Regions from separate parts of the Shewanella sp. Scap07 genome, predicted to be linked through region 1. Evidence: predicted binding sites of a transcription regulator. Region 1 holds the regulator's gene; each other region holds the start of a gene.
What was found. Region 1 encodes LexA, which represses DNA repair genes until DNA is damaged. Its sites were predicted from a motif close to TACTGTATNNNNATACAGTA; they were not measured.

Region 1 (4,317 bases):
CTTGTGTGGCAGCCTCAGGCAAAGTGGCTGGCAAGGTCACGGGAACCTCAGCATCACTGCTACTGGCGCCAGAGTCTGCGCCTCCACCGTTAACATCTGCTGCTTGAACACTATCGCCAGAGTTGTTGCCCCATGCGTTACGCTCGTAAGTCACTACGGCTGCAATTTCGGTTGCAGTTAGCTGCTTAGCAAATGCCTGCATAGCAGTGCCGGCTTTACCATGGAGTACGATATCGATATGTTCACCCACTGGGCCAACAATCAACGGACTGCCAATCAGTGATGGGAATACCCCAGGAAGACCCGCACCATTAGGCTGGTGGCAAGCTGCACAATTAGCTAGATAAACTTGCTCACCTTTAGCCATTAGCTCGTCCATGCTCAATGTGCTAGTTAACGCGGCTTGCGCAGCGGCTTCAGCATCGGCAGCGAGTTGCTTTTGCGCTACGATCCATGCGTCAAAATCTGCTTCCGATAACACCTCAACCACAATAGGCATGAAGCCATGGTCTTTGCCGCACAATTCAGCACATTGACCACGGTAAGTACCGGGTTCGTCGACCCGCGTCCATGCTTCATTGATAAAGCCTGGGTTAGCATCTTTCTTTACTGCAAATGCAGGTACCCACCATGAGTGAATAACATCATCGGATGTCATTAAGAAACGGACTTTTCTATTGGTGGGGATAACTAAAGGTTTGTCGACTTCAAGTAGGTAAGTTTCACTCTTTGTGGCGTCACCCTCAATTTGATCTCTAGGAGTTGAAAGCACACTGAAGAATTCAATGTCATGATCAAAGTAGCTGTAGTGCCATTTCCACTGTGAGCCCGTCACTTTAATGGTGATATCGGCATCACTAGTATCTTCCATTGCAATCAGTGTTTTAGTGGCAGGAATAGCCATTAAAATTAGGATAACGAAAGGAATCACTGTCCATGCGATTTCAACCTTGGTACTTTCATGAAAGTTGGCGGCGACGGCGCCTTTAGAGCGGCGGTGATTGATGATCGAGTAGATCATTACGCCGAACACGACCACACCGATAGCACAGCAGATATAAAGGATCGTCATATGTAGACTGAACACTTTATTACTGATGTCCGTTACCCCTTTTGTCATATTTAGGGGCATATCGGCGGCGAAAATGGGGGGCGTAAACAGCAACGCCAGCAAATAATACAACACTTGCTTCACTAGACTTCTCCTCTGTCAATTGCGAAGGCAACTACAAAGAAGAGCCACACAGTAAGTCTCTGCTCTATGCAAACTCTTCGGTTCCCAAAAAAGCAACGATGACTTCAAAGTGCGTTGGTGGTTTAGCGCGGTGTTGTTATTTGCCAGTTGGCTACCACTCTATGCACTTACGGCTGAATATATCAGTCCAATTTCTACTCTTTTCTCGCACGGAGCTCACTGCATAAGCCAAATTGACGAGAGGAAAAGTGACGACTAAATCGCTCGGATATAACAAATAATCGTTGTTATCTTGTTCTAACTTACTGCCTGTTGAATTTTTGATCAAGATCAAACTTTTAACTTTTATTAAAAAAAACAGCAACAAAAAAGCCTCCCGAAAGGAGGCTTAGATGGGAAAAACAGTCTTATACGGACTAATGAAACGCGCTAAATAACGAACCTTGATTAACGTGAACATCCGCTACTGAGGGTAGCTGAGCAGCAATGTGGTCACTGCCGCTTTCAATTACCACGCCTAAAGCTGTGGCACTTTTTGCAACTAATTCTAGGCGGCGATTGTCGCGGCTATCTAGCATAGGCGCCCAACATATTACTGCGCTAGAGGTGCCACTGGTTAGCGCTTTTTCCATTGCCCATAGCGTTTCTATCTCGTCTTTAGCATGTACCAACAAAATGCGATCCATGCGTACGCCAGCTTGAGCCAACATCTGTTTATAGCCAATATTGGGTGGACTAATTAATACAATCCACTGGCCTTGCTGACTGAGTCGTGCGAGTTCAGGTGTCAGGGTTTGCAGCTCTTGCACACCTTGAGTGTGGCTGGGCATACGTGACACCCCTTTACTGAGTTTGGCTTCATCTTGCCATAGCCCTGGGTGGCGTGGGCTGCTTCCAATCAAGTTGTTCATTGCCAGTCTCCATTTCTAATCACACCTACCGCCAAGCCTTCAATGGTCAGGGATTGGTAGTTTAAGTCGACTTCAATTGGGGCGTACTCTTCATTTTCTGCATGCAGAAATACCGTGCTACCGACTTTTTCGAAGCGTTTAACGGTGACATCGTCTTCTACTCTAGCAACCACGACTTGACCGTTACGGGCCTGAGCCATTTTATGAACCGCCAATAGATCGCCTTCTAAAATGCCGATGTTTTTCATACTGTCACCACGTACTCGCAGTAAGAAATCAGCGGCGGGTCTAAACATGGCTGGATCCACTTGATAGTGCTGCTCAACATGTTCTTGGGCGAGTATTGGCTCACCTGCGGCAACTTGACCAATCAAGGGTAAGCCAGATTCAGACTCATCATCTTCTTGGGTGAGGCGAATACCGCGAGACGTGCCAGGAATAATTTCAATACAGCCTTTTTTGGCTAGCGCTTTCAGATGCTCTTCGGCAGCATTGGCACTCTTAAAACCCAACCTTTTAGCAATTTCTGCACGGGTAGGTGGCATGCCAGTATCAGCAATATTATTTTTGATGAGATCTAATATCTCAGATTGTCTCGGGGTTAGCGGTCTCATATTTAAACCTGTTTTTCCATACAGTACCTGTCAGTATATACAGTATTGTAAGTAGTGCAAGTATTAACCAGTGATTAATTTTATCTATTGCAGCAGGGACTTGGCGATAGGCTGAATTGAACCGTTATCACTGTACGCTGTAATTGTGCTGGGCAGCTAGCAGTATTGTGGTCGGCAGATTAATAATGTGCATGGTTAATAGCGACCTGATGAGTTTTTCTGATATTCTATGGGGCTAACAACGAGACTCAAAAATAATAAACTCATGTCCAAACAAGACTCTATTTGGCGCAAATCACTGCGCTGGATTCAAAAAAAGTTAGTGCACACTATCGTTGTGCCTCATGATCCATTTGCCGATCTTAATTTAGACCCGAGTAGGCCGGTGGTTTATGTGATGAAAACTGAATCCGTCAGCGATATTGCCGCGCTGAGTGAAATTACCGCTAATTTTGGTTTGCCTAGCCCCTATGAACCGCTGCAGGTCGATGGTGAACAGACACCGCGAGTAGTCTGTCTTGAAGGCGCTAAGCCGCTTTTGGGCAAGCGTGCCAGCAACTCGCCTTATTTAAGCACTTTTATGCGCCTATTGGGCGCACATAAACGTCGGCCAGAGCTAGATGTTCAATTGGTGCCAGTAAGCTTGTATTGGGGCCGTACCCCTGGCAAAGAAGATGACACCATGCGTGCGGCAGTGTTGGAGCGTCAAAACCCCACCTGGCTGCGTAAATGTTTGATGATTCTGTTTCTTGGTCGCCACAACTTTGTGCAATTTTCTAATGCGCTGTCGCTACGCCATATGGCTGATGAGCATGGAACGGATAAACGCATCGCCCAAAAACTGTCGCGAGTGGCTCGGGTTCACTTCCATAGACAGCGTAAGGTGATGACGGGTCCTGTACTGCCTAACCGTCAAGCGTTGTTCCATGCGCTGCTTAAGTCTGAGTCGCTTAAAAAAGCCATCGTTGAAGAAGCCAATAATAAGAAGATCTCTGAAACAGAAGCACGCGCTAAAGCGATGGAGTACTTAGACGAGATTGCCGCTGATTACTCAGATAGTCTGGTGCGTATTGCTGAGCGTTTTCTTACTTGGTTGTGGAACAAGCTTTACAAAGGCATCAATATTAAAGGCGCCGAGCAGATCCGTCAGTTGCACCACGATGGCCATGAGATTATTTATGTGCCTTGTCATCGTAGCCACATGGATTATCTACTGCTGTCTTATATTCTCTATTATCAAGGCATGGTACCGCCGCATATCGCTGCCGGTATTAATTTGAATTTCTGGCCTGCGGGTCCCATGTTCCGCCGTGGCGGGGCGTTTTTTATCCGTCGTAGTTTCCGTGGTAACAAGCTTTATACCGCGGTATTTAGAGAGTATCTCGACCAATTGTTCACTAAAGGCTATTCGGTTGAATACTTTACCGAAGGTGGACGTTCGCGCACTGGTCGCTTGCTAGCGCCGAAAACCGGCATGATTGCGATGACGGTTAACAGTGTACTGCGCGGAGTAGAGCGTCCGGTAACCTTAGTGCCGGTTTACCTTGGTTATGATCATGTCATGGAAGTGGCGACTTATCATAAAGAGCTTAGTGGT
Region 2 (4,317 bases), 2.1 Mb from region 1:
TTGGATTAATATTTGGCTATCGACTTTAGGTCTGACAATGTCTGCTACTTTTTCCATTTGCCAATACGAGGCAAAGAGCACCAAAGTGGCTTGTTCGCCTTCTATGTGCATTAAGATCTGCTCGGCTAACTCATCGGTATAGCGATCGTCAGTTGGCTCAGTGCGCATTTTGGGGATAAACAAGGTGGCGTTTTGTTCAAAGTCAAAGGGAGAATCCATGGCTAAGTAGCGGCTACCATCATTAATAGATAGACCTACTTGGTGGGTAAAGTGATTAAAATTATTGAGTGCCCGTAAGGTTGCACTGCAAAGCACTACGCCAGCGGCTTTTTCCCACAACAGGTTTTCCAGCATAAAGCCAACTTCAATGGGTGATGCACTAAACAGGTAGTCCGATTGTTTGCCGGTTAGCTGTTCGACCCAGCGAGCCATAGGGGCACCTTTGCTGTTGTCTTCTTTGGCCATCATCTTCCACAGCTTGGTTAAGTTCTCTAGCCGTTGGAGCATAAAGCCGGTTTCACTTAATAGTTGCTCCGATTGATGCTTGGGGAGTTCACCGTCTTTAATCGCCTCATTGAGAAGCACTAACATTTTGTTAAATTGCTTCAGTGCCTGATTTGAGCTGGTGGCAAGGTTTTCTGCCGAGCGCAGTAACACTTCTGGCAATTTTCCGTGTTCGAAACGTATGCGGTTTTCTGGATTGTCGAAACGGCTTTGTTGGCTATCGCAGTACTGCGCGACCTGATTAAGCTGAGTGGTTAGATCACCAACATGGTCTTGCATGGCTTGTGATGGCGCAATGATATGGGTACTTTTAAGCTGGTTTTGCAACTTGGCACTGGTCTTATTAATTTTCTCCAGCCAGTCAATTGCACCGCGCAAAGTCGACTGTGCACTTGAGAAATCCCGTGCGACAATTGGTAAATGATGTGCTTCATCAATGATGTAGTAGAGATCTTCGGGCTCAGGCAGAATCACTCCGCCACCTAACTCTAAGTCGGCAAATAACAAGCTATGGTTAGCAATGAGTACATCCCAATTATCAATATCCTCTCGGGCCTTATGAAATGGGCATTGACGATGACTTGCTAGCTGGCGATGACAGCTGTGCTTATCACAGGCGATTTGTTGCCAAAGGTGATCGGCGATGGGTGTGGTTAATGTATCCCGTTCACCATTCCAGCGGCCTTCGTGAAAGTCTTTTTTCAGTTGCTGTAACTCTTCCACTTGACTCGTGTCAGGTTTCGTTTGCCACATGGCCATCTGGGTGCCGTCATCGCCACCAATAAGCATATCTAATTTGGCTAGACACACATATCGTTGTCTGCCTTTCACTAATCCAAAACTGAAGTCTAACCCCGAATGCTGCAGAAAAAATGGTAAATCTTTATTTAGCAGTTGTTCTTGCAATGCAACGGTAGCAGTGGCGATGCAGATTTTTTTCTTACTGGCTAAGCCAAGCGGAATAGAACCCAATATGTAAGCAAGAGATTTACCGATACCAGTGCCAGCTTCGACGACTATGATGCGTCGGTGTTTGTCGTATTCACCCGCGAGAGTTTTAGATATTTCTGCGACGATATAGTTTTGCTCTCGGCGTGAACGGAAATTCGGCAAGGCGCTGGCGATGTCTTTATATATGGTACGAATTTGAGTTTTAACGTTAGCCGTTAGCATTTAAGAATACAAAGCAGATAAATAGAGCTGTACATAATAACAGTGATTACTTAGCCTAAGAAGTGAAATCTCGGATTTGGCGATTTATTTACCCAATCGTTCATAATTGTTAGCCACACCACCTAGTAGGAATCGACTCATTTGAGTGACACATTAATTGCAACCGCCGCTGAAGTTGTTCAAGTTCAAGGTCGTATTCTTTCTCGACATATTGTGCAGCAGCCCAACGGCAGTAGTGATTTGCATTTCTATATCAATACCAAGGGTGGACCACTGCGCGCCGAATTAGCGAATGTGGATTTAGTGTGTTTTTGTCGTCAAGAGGAGGCTCATCAGGTTAGTCAATTACCCGGTTGCCATCACGTAAGCATCAAACCCGTGGCACTTAAGAGTTTTGCCTCGCAACCTGTTTGTGCCATTTATAGTAAGAATGCGGCGATGCATCGAGCGGTGATACGTGGTGCAACGGATATAGGAATAGAGTTATTTGAAAGTGATATTCGCGCAGAGCATCGTTTTTTAATTGAACGCTTTATTGCTTTAGACATCGAAATTGTCGGCGCAAGGTTAGCGCCAACGTCGGCTTTACCGAGATTACAGATTGAGCGAGCAAGGAAAACAGATATTACGCTTGCGATGAGCATCGTATCACTAGATTTTGAATGTGCGATGTCGGGTGAATTGTACAGCGTGGCACTTTTTGGCCAAGCAAGTAACGGTGATGAACTCAAACATATCATTATGGTGGATGCACAGCGTTCGATGGCGTTGGAAAAACCAGCTGACAACGGCCAGTATCAGCAACTACATGAACATGTTGAATTAGTGGATGACGAGCGCCAGTTAATTTTGGCTTTGCTGCGTTGGTTCCAAGCCCATGATCCTGATGTGATTATTGGCTGGGCTGTGGTCACTTTTGATCTAGCGCTACTTTATCGCCGAGCTCTCAAGTTAGATATCCCACTCACTTTGGGTCGCGGTGGTACAAGGTTAGGCTGGAAAGTGGCTGACAAGTTTAGACCGGAAACGTTAGTGTTACCCGGGCGAGTCGTACTTGATGGTATCGATTGGTTGAAAGCCGCTTTTTATCAGTTTGACAGTTTCTCGCTTGAGAATGTATCGCAGCAACTGTTAGGCGAGGGTAAAGCCATTCACAATGTCAGCGATCGTGCCGGCGAAATCAGCCATATGTTTGCCCACGATAAATGGTCGCTAGCTTACTACAATTTAACGGATTGTCGCTTGGTATGGGATATATTTAAAACCACCGACTTAATTGAGTTTGCATTAGAGCGCGCCCGAATGACAGGGCTAGAGTTTGGGCGGGTTGGGGCTTCCGTTGCTGCCTTTAACAACCTATACCTTCCCCATTTACATCGCTCCGGCTATGTGGCTCCCAGTGCACCTGCAAGTGATGGCATTGAAAGTCCGGGCGGTTATGTGATGGATTCCATCCCTGGTTTGTACCGCAATATTATTGTGCTGGACTTTAAAAGTCTCTATCCATCCATTATTCGAACTTTTTTGATTGACCCCAAAGGGTTGGTTGAAGGCCTAGGTTGCGATAACGATACCGCTGTTGAGGGATTCTTAGGTGCCAAATTTAGCCGCGAATCTCCGATTTTACCTGGATTAATCACCGAGCTTACCTATAAGCGAGAACAGGCAAAGCGTGACCACAATAGCCCTCTGTCCCAGGCGATAAAGATCATAATGAACTCGCTTTATGGTGTGCTGGGGTCAAGAGGTTGTGTGTTTCATGACGCAAAGTTAGCCAGCTCAATTACGCTTCGCGGCCATCAAATAATGCAGCAGACTAAAGCTTGGATTGAATCACTAGGCTATAAGGTTATATATGGCGATACAGATTCAACCTTTGTGTGGATTGAAGATGAAACCGATAAACGTAAGATTGCGCAATTAGCTAACGAGCTGGTCGAAGAAATCAATCGACGTTGGAGTTTAGTCCTTAACGATGATTTTCAATTGCCCAGTTTCTTGGAACTAGAGTTTGAGCAGCACTACGAGCAATTTCTAATGCCAACTTTGCGGGGCAGCGAGCTAGGCTCTAAGAAGCGTTATGTAGGTGCCTACCACGATGATAACGATGAGTTGCAGTTGACCTTTAAGGGGATGGAGCAGGTTAGGAGTGACTGGAGTCCGTTAGCTAAAGAAGTACAACTTGCACTTTATCAGCGCTTGTTTACTCAACAAGATCCCGTTGATTACCTGAAATCGGTTGCTAAAGCACTGGTCAATGGCGAGCTAGATAGCAAATTGGTTTTTAGCAAGCGCTTAAGGCGCAATGCAAAAGACTATACTGCAAAGGCAGTGCCCCATGTAAAAGCGGCGACTATCGCCAGCGAAGTCAGTGGTGATGATAGCTATTTGCGAAAAGGGGCAAAAATTACTTACGTGATGACGTTGAACGGTGCTGAACCTGTCGATTATCGGCGCACTGCATTGGACTATGAATATTACTTACAGAAACAAATACGCCCTATTGCTGATCCTGTGCTCTCAATTTTGAAACTAAATTTCAGTGAATTGACCTCCAATCAAATGTCGTTAATTTAGCTGGCTAAAGTTTGCACCCGTCTTGATCAAATGTTAAAAAACGGTACAAGTGTTGGTGTATAA
Region 3 (4,317 bases), 130 kb from region 1:
CTAACTTCCTGCTACAGCAAAACCAGTCATTAAGCGTTAAAAACTAACGGCTCAATTAGTCAAACTGGCCCGCTTGCGGGCCATGTGTCCCGTCAAATGGAATGGACAAATGATAAACAAAATCTCACAACAAGAAGATAAATTAGCTTGGGTATATTTAGTTAACCTGGCTTTTTACCTTATTCCGCTGTTTTTTGGAGACAAGCCAGTGTGGCAAATCACCCTGGCATTATTGGCACTCATTCCGTTTGTGTATGCCTACTTTTGGGCTTATCGCAGCAATAAGCACCACGCGTACAAACCCATTTTAGTGATGATTGCTCTGGGGATTGCCACCACGCCAATTAATACCGGTTCATTGTCGCTATTCACCTTTGCTGGCTTTTTTATTGGTTTTTTCTATCCATTAAACCGCGCATTACAGGCATTTATTGCTTTGGCAGCCAGTCTGTTTGCCCTCAGTTATTTTTTAGAAATCAGTCACTATTTTGCCATCTACGGTACCGGTTTAGTGGCAGGTATTGGTTTATTTGGGGTGGCCGAGCGTAAAAGAATTGAGGCCAAATGCAAACAACAGCAAAGCCAAGATGAGATCAGTCAGCTCGCCACTATGTTAGAGCGCGAACGTATCGCCCGAGATTTGCACGACATTATGGGCCACAGTTTATCGTCTATTTCACTCAAAGCCGAGTTAGCAGAAAAACTACTGGCCAAAGGCAACATTGCTCAGGCACAAACCCAGCTGCAAGAGCTCAATGGCATTGCTCGAGAGAGCTTATCGCAGGTGCGTGAAACGGTGTCAGGTTATAAACACCAAGGCCTGCAAGCCAGCGTCGCTAATTTATGCCAAACCCTACGTGATAAAGGTTTATCCGTCAGCCTAGTCGGCGATATCCCGCAACTTGAGGCAGAGGTTGAAACCCAGGTCATCTTGTCGGTCACCGAACTGTGTAACAACATTGTGCGCCACAGCAATGCTAGCCACTGCCAATTGCAGTTTAGCCAAGACGAAAGCCAACATTGTATTTGCATTGAAGATGACGGCGACAGCGTAGACATTACCGAAGGCAATGGCATTAAAGGCATTCGTGAACGTTTAAATAAACTGGGCGGTAGCTTACAGTATCGCAGTCAGCCCCATTGCCAATTTAGTCTTTATTTACCCATAGCAGGAGCCCATTAAGCATGCGCATTCTATTAGCCGAAGATCAGGCCATGGTACGGGGTGCACTCGCGGCACTGCTGAGTTTAGAAACCGACTACGACATTACTCAAGCTTGCGATGGCGACGAGGCCGTTGCGGCTTTGCAGCAACATAGCTTTGATCTGCTGTTGACCGACATAGAGATGCCTGGCCGCAGTGGCATTGAGTTAGCGCAGTGGTGCCAACAACACGCCCCCACGACCAAAGTAGTGGTGCTAACCACGTTTGGCCGCGCCGGCTACATTAAGCGTGCAATAGATTTAGGTGTTGGCGGCTTTTTACTTAAAGATGCGCCATCGGAATCTTTGATTAAAGCCATTGAACAAGTCATGCAAGGCAAACGGGTGATCGACCCCGAACTGGCCATCAGCGCCATGGGCGAGCAAGATCCGCTCAATGACAAAGAGCGTAAAGCACTGCGCTTAGCCAGCGAAGGCAAATCAACCGCAGAAATTGCTGGGCAGCTGTTTATCGCCGAAGGTACAGTACGTAACTACTTATCAGAAGCCATCTCAAAACTGCATGCCAGTAACCGTATTGATGCGGCACGTATTGCCAAACAGAAGGGGTGGCTGTAATACCAGTTAGTATAAGATGATTAATTCATTGAAGATTGCGTAAACTGATATCTCTGATAATATATGTATATATTTACAGTGTTAGCAGGTTTTAGCCGTTAAAACAGCTAAACTATCAAATGGGTATCGTAAGTGAGAAGACTCGATCTTATTGCTGTTACTGAGCTAAAAGGCGTAGCCAAGCGAATGGCTGAACGCTTAAATAAGCTCGGCATTAAAACAGTGCAAGATTTGCTATTCCATTTACCACTGCGCTATGAAGATCGCACCCAAATCTACCCTATCGCCAGTTTACACCCCGGCCATTACGGCACCATTGAAGCAGTCATTCAATCTAGCCAGATAATCCAAGGTCGCAAACGCATGCTAACGTGCACAGTACGCGACGACACCGGGGTGATCACGTTACGCTTTTTTAATTTTTCGTTGGCACAACGTAACGGCTTAGAAAATGGCGCCACTATCCGCGCCTATGGTGAAATACGCCGCGGTAAGCATCATGCTGAGATCATTCATCCTGAATATAAAGTGATTCAGCCAGGGGACGACCTTAACCTTAGCGACACACTGACTCCCATTTATCCAACTACCGAAGGCCTAAAACAAGCCAGCTGGATAAAGCTCACCGAACAAGCCTTAGCCATGCTTGAAGATGGCGGCTTGCAAGAGCTGCTGCCTGATAGCTTACAGCCAGGTAATTTATCCTTGCGGAAATCTTTGCAGATCTTGCACCGTCCACCTGCTGATGTTGCCCAGTTTGAACTAGAACAAGGTCACCATCCTGCCCAGCAACGGCTGATCCAAGAAGAACTATTGGCCCACAACCTCAGCATGTTAAAACTCAGACAAAGAGTGAACCATGATGCGGCAATCCCCATGGCTGCCAGTGGCCAGCTGCTCAACCCTTTTTTACGTGATCTGCCATTTAAACCCACCGCTGCTCAACAACGGGTGGTGGCAGAAATTGGTGACGATTTAGCCAAGCCACACCCAATGATGCGTTTAGTGCAAGGTGATGTTGGCTCCGGTAAAACCTTAGTGGCCGCATTGGCAGCGCTGCAAGCCATAGAAAGTGGTTATCAAGTGGCACTGATGGCTCCAACAGAGCTATTGGCCGAGCAGCATGCTAATAATTTTAGTGCCTGGTTTGAACCGTTAGGATTAAAAGTAGGCTGGTTAGCCGGTAAGCTCAAAGGCAAAGCCAGAACTCAGTCGCTAGCTGACATTAAATCCGGTGATGCCCATATCGTCGTCGGCACCCATGCGATATTTCAAGAGCAAGTTGAGTTCAACAAGCTCGCATTAATTATTATTGATGAGCAGCACCGCTTTGGGGTGCACCAACGCCTAGGGCTACGAGAAAAAGGCATTAATCAAGGGTTTCATCCACATCAATTGATCATGACGGCAACGCCGATACCACGGACCTTGGCCATGACCGCCTATGCCGATTTAGATACCTCGGTCATTGATGAGCTCCCGCCTGGGCGTACGCCGGTTACCACGGTGGCGATGTCAGATTTGCGCCGCAATGATGTGATCAACCGAGTCCGTGCAGCTGCCATCGACAATGGTCGTCAAGCTTATTGGGTGTGTACCTTGATTGAAGAGTCTGAAGTGCTTGAATGCCAAGCGGCAGAAGATACCGCAGAAGAGCTTAAATTGAGCCTGCCTGAGCTCAATATTGGCTTAGTACATGGACGTATGAAACCCGCTGAAAAGCAGCAAATCATGGCAGATTTTAAAGCGGGCAAACTGCATTTATTGGTCGCGACAACGGTCATTGAAGTGGGGGTTGATGTGCCCAATGCAAGCTTAATGATCATTGAAAACCCAGAGCGACTGGGACTTGCCCAGCTGCATCAGCTACGCGGCCGTGTCGGCCGTGGCAGTATCGATAGCCATTGTGTGCTGATGTATAAAGCGCCGTTATCTGCCACTGCGACCCAAAGATTAGGCGTGCTCCGCCAAAGCAACGATGGTTTTGTTATCGCCCAAAAGGATTTGGAAATTCGCGGCCCAGGTGAAGTGCTGGGGACGAAACAAACGGGCATTGCTGACATGAAAATAGCAGACTTAGTGCGAGACCAAGCACTGATCCCGCATGTGCAGAAACTAGCGCAACACGTGATGCAGCAAGCACCGCAAAGTGTTGATGCACTCATCAACCGCTGGTTAGGGCAGCGGGAGCAATTTGTACAAGCTTAAAGACAATGAATGTCACCATATTCAAGCATTGTTCAGCGCAGAGCACCTACACTCATTACAAGGATGCGATAGCCGGTGATGACACTTAGGCGCGATACAAATTAACCGACATTTAAGTTGGCTTTGTCGTGCTTAATGATTAAATATTCTTTATTTGCGCCAACGGCTATAGACAAGTTCTGCTAATTTTGCAGAATAACAACAGTACACACAACGTTCAGGCATAAGCCTTTCAAGGATAATCAATGCAGGTAAGTCAAGAAGATAGGATCACAGCCCCCGAGCAACGCCGCAGCACCAACTCGCTGGTTATCGCTGCTGTGGTGA

Region 2: dinG (ATP-dependent DNA helicase DinG) is a predicted target of LexA. The motif match lies at 1,703-1,722, and genes of this name have one in related genera.
Region 3: recG (ATP-dependent DNA helicase RecG) is a predicted target of LexA. The motif match lies at 1,844-1,863, and genes of this name have one in related genera.

Annotation. Positions count from the first base shown of each region.
Region 1 covers NZ_CP041329.1:4,802,616-4,806,932, reverse strand. The annotation lists gene coxB (cytochrome c oxidase subunit II) at 1-1,195, opposite strand, end outside; gene FLM48_RS21195 (cell division inhibitor SulA) at 1,612-2,106, opposite strand; gene lexA (transcriptional repressor LexA) at 2,103-2,720, opposite strand; gene plsB (glycerol-3-phosphate 1-O-acyltransferase PlsB) at 2,986-4,317, shown strand, end outside.
Region 2 covers NZ_CP041329.1:1,765,536-1,769,852, forward strand. The annotation lists gene dinG (ATP-dependent DNA helicase DinG) at 1-1,677, opposite strand, end outside; gene FLM48_RS07765 (DNA polymerase II) at 1,819-4,254, shown strand.
Region 3 covers NZ_CP041329.1:4,668,347-4,672,663, forward strand. The annotation lists gene FLM48_RS20560 (M48 family metallopeptidase) at 1-47, shown strand, start outside; gene FLM48_RS20565 (sensor histidine kinase) at 110-1,183, shown strand; gene FLM48_RS20570 (response regulator transcription factor) at 1,186-1,782, shown strand; gene recG (ATP-dependent DNA helicase RecG) at 1,915-3,990, shown strand; gene FLM48_RS20580 (DUF3014 domain-containing protein) at 4,236-4,317, shown strand, end outside.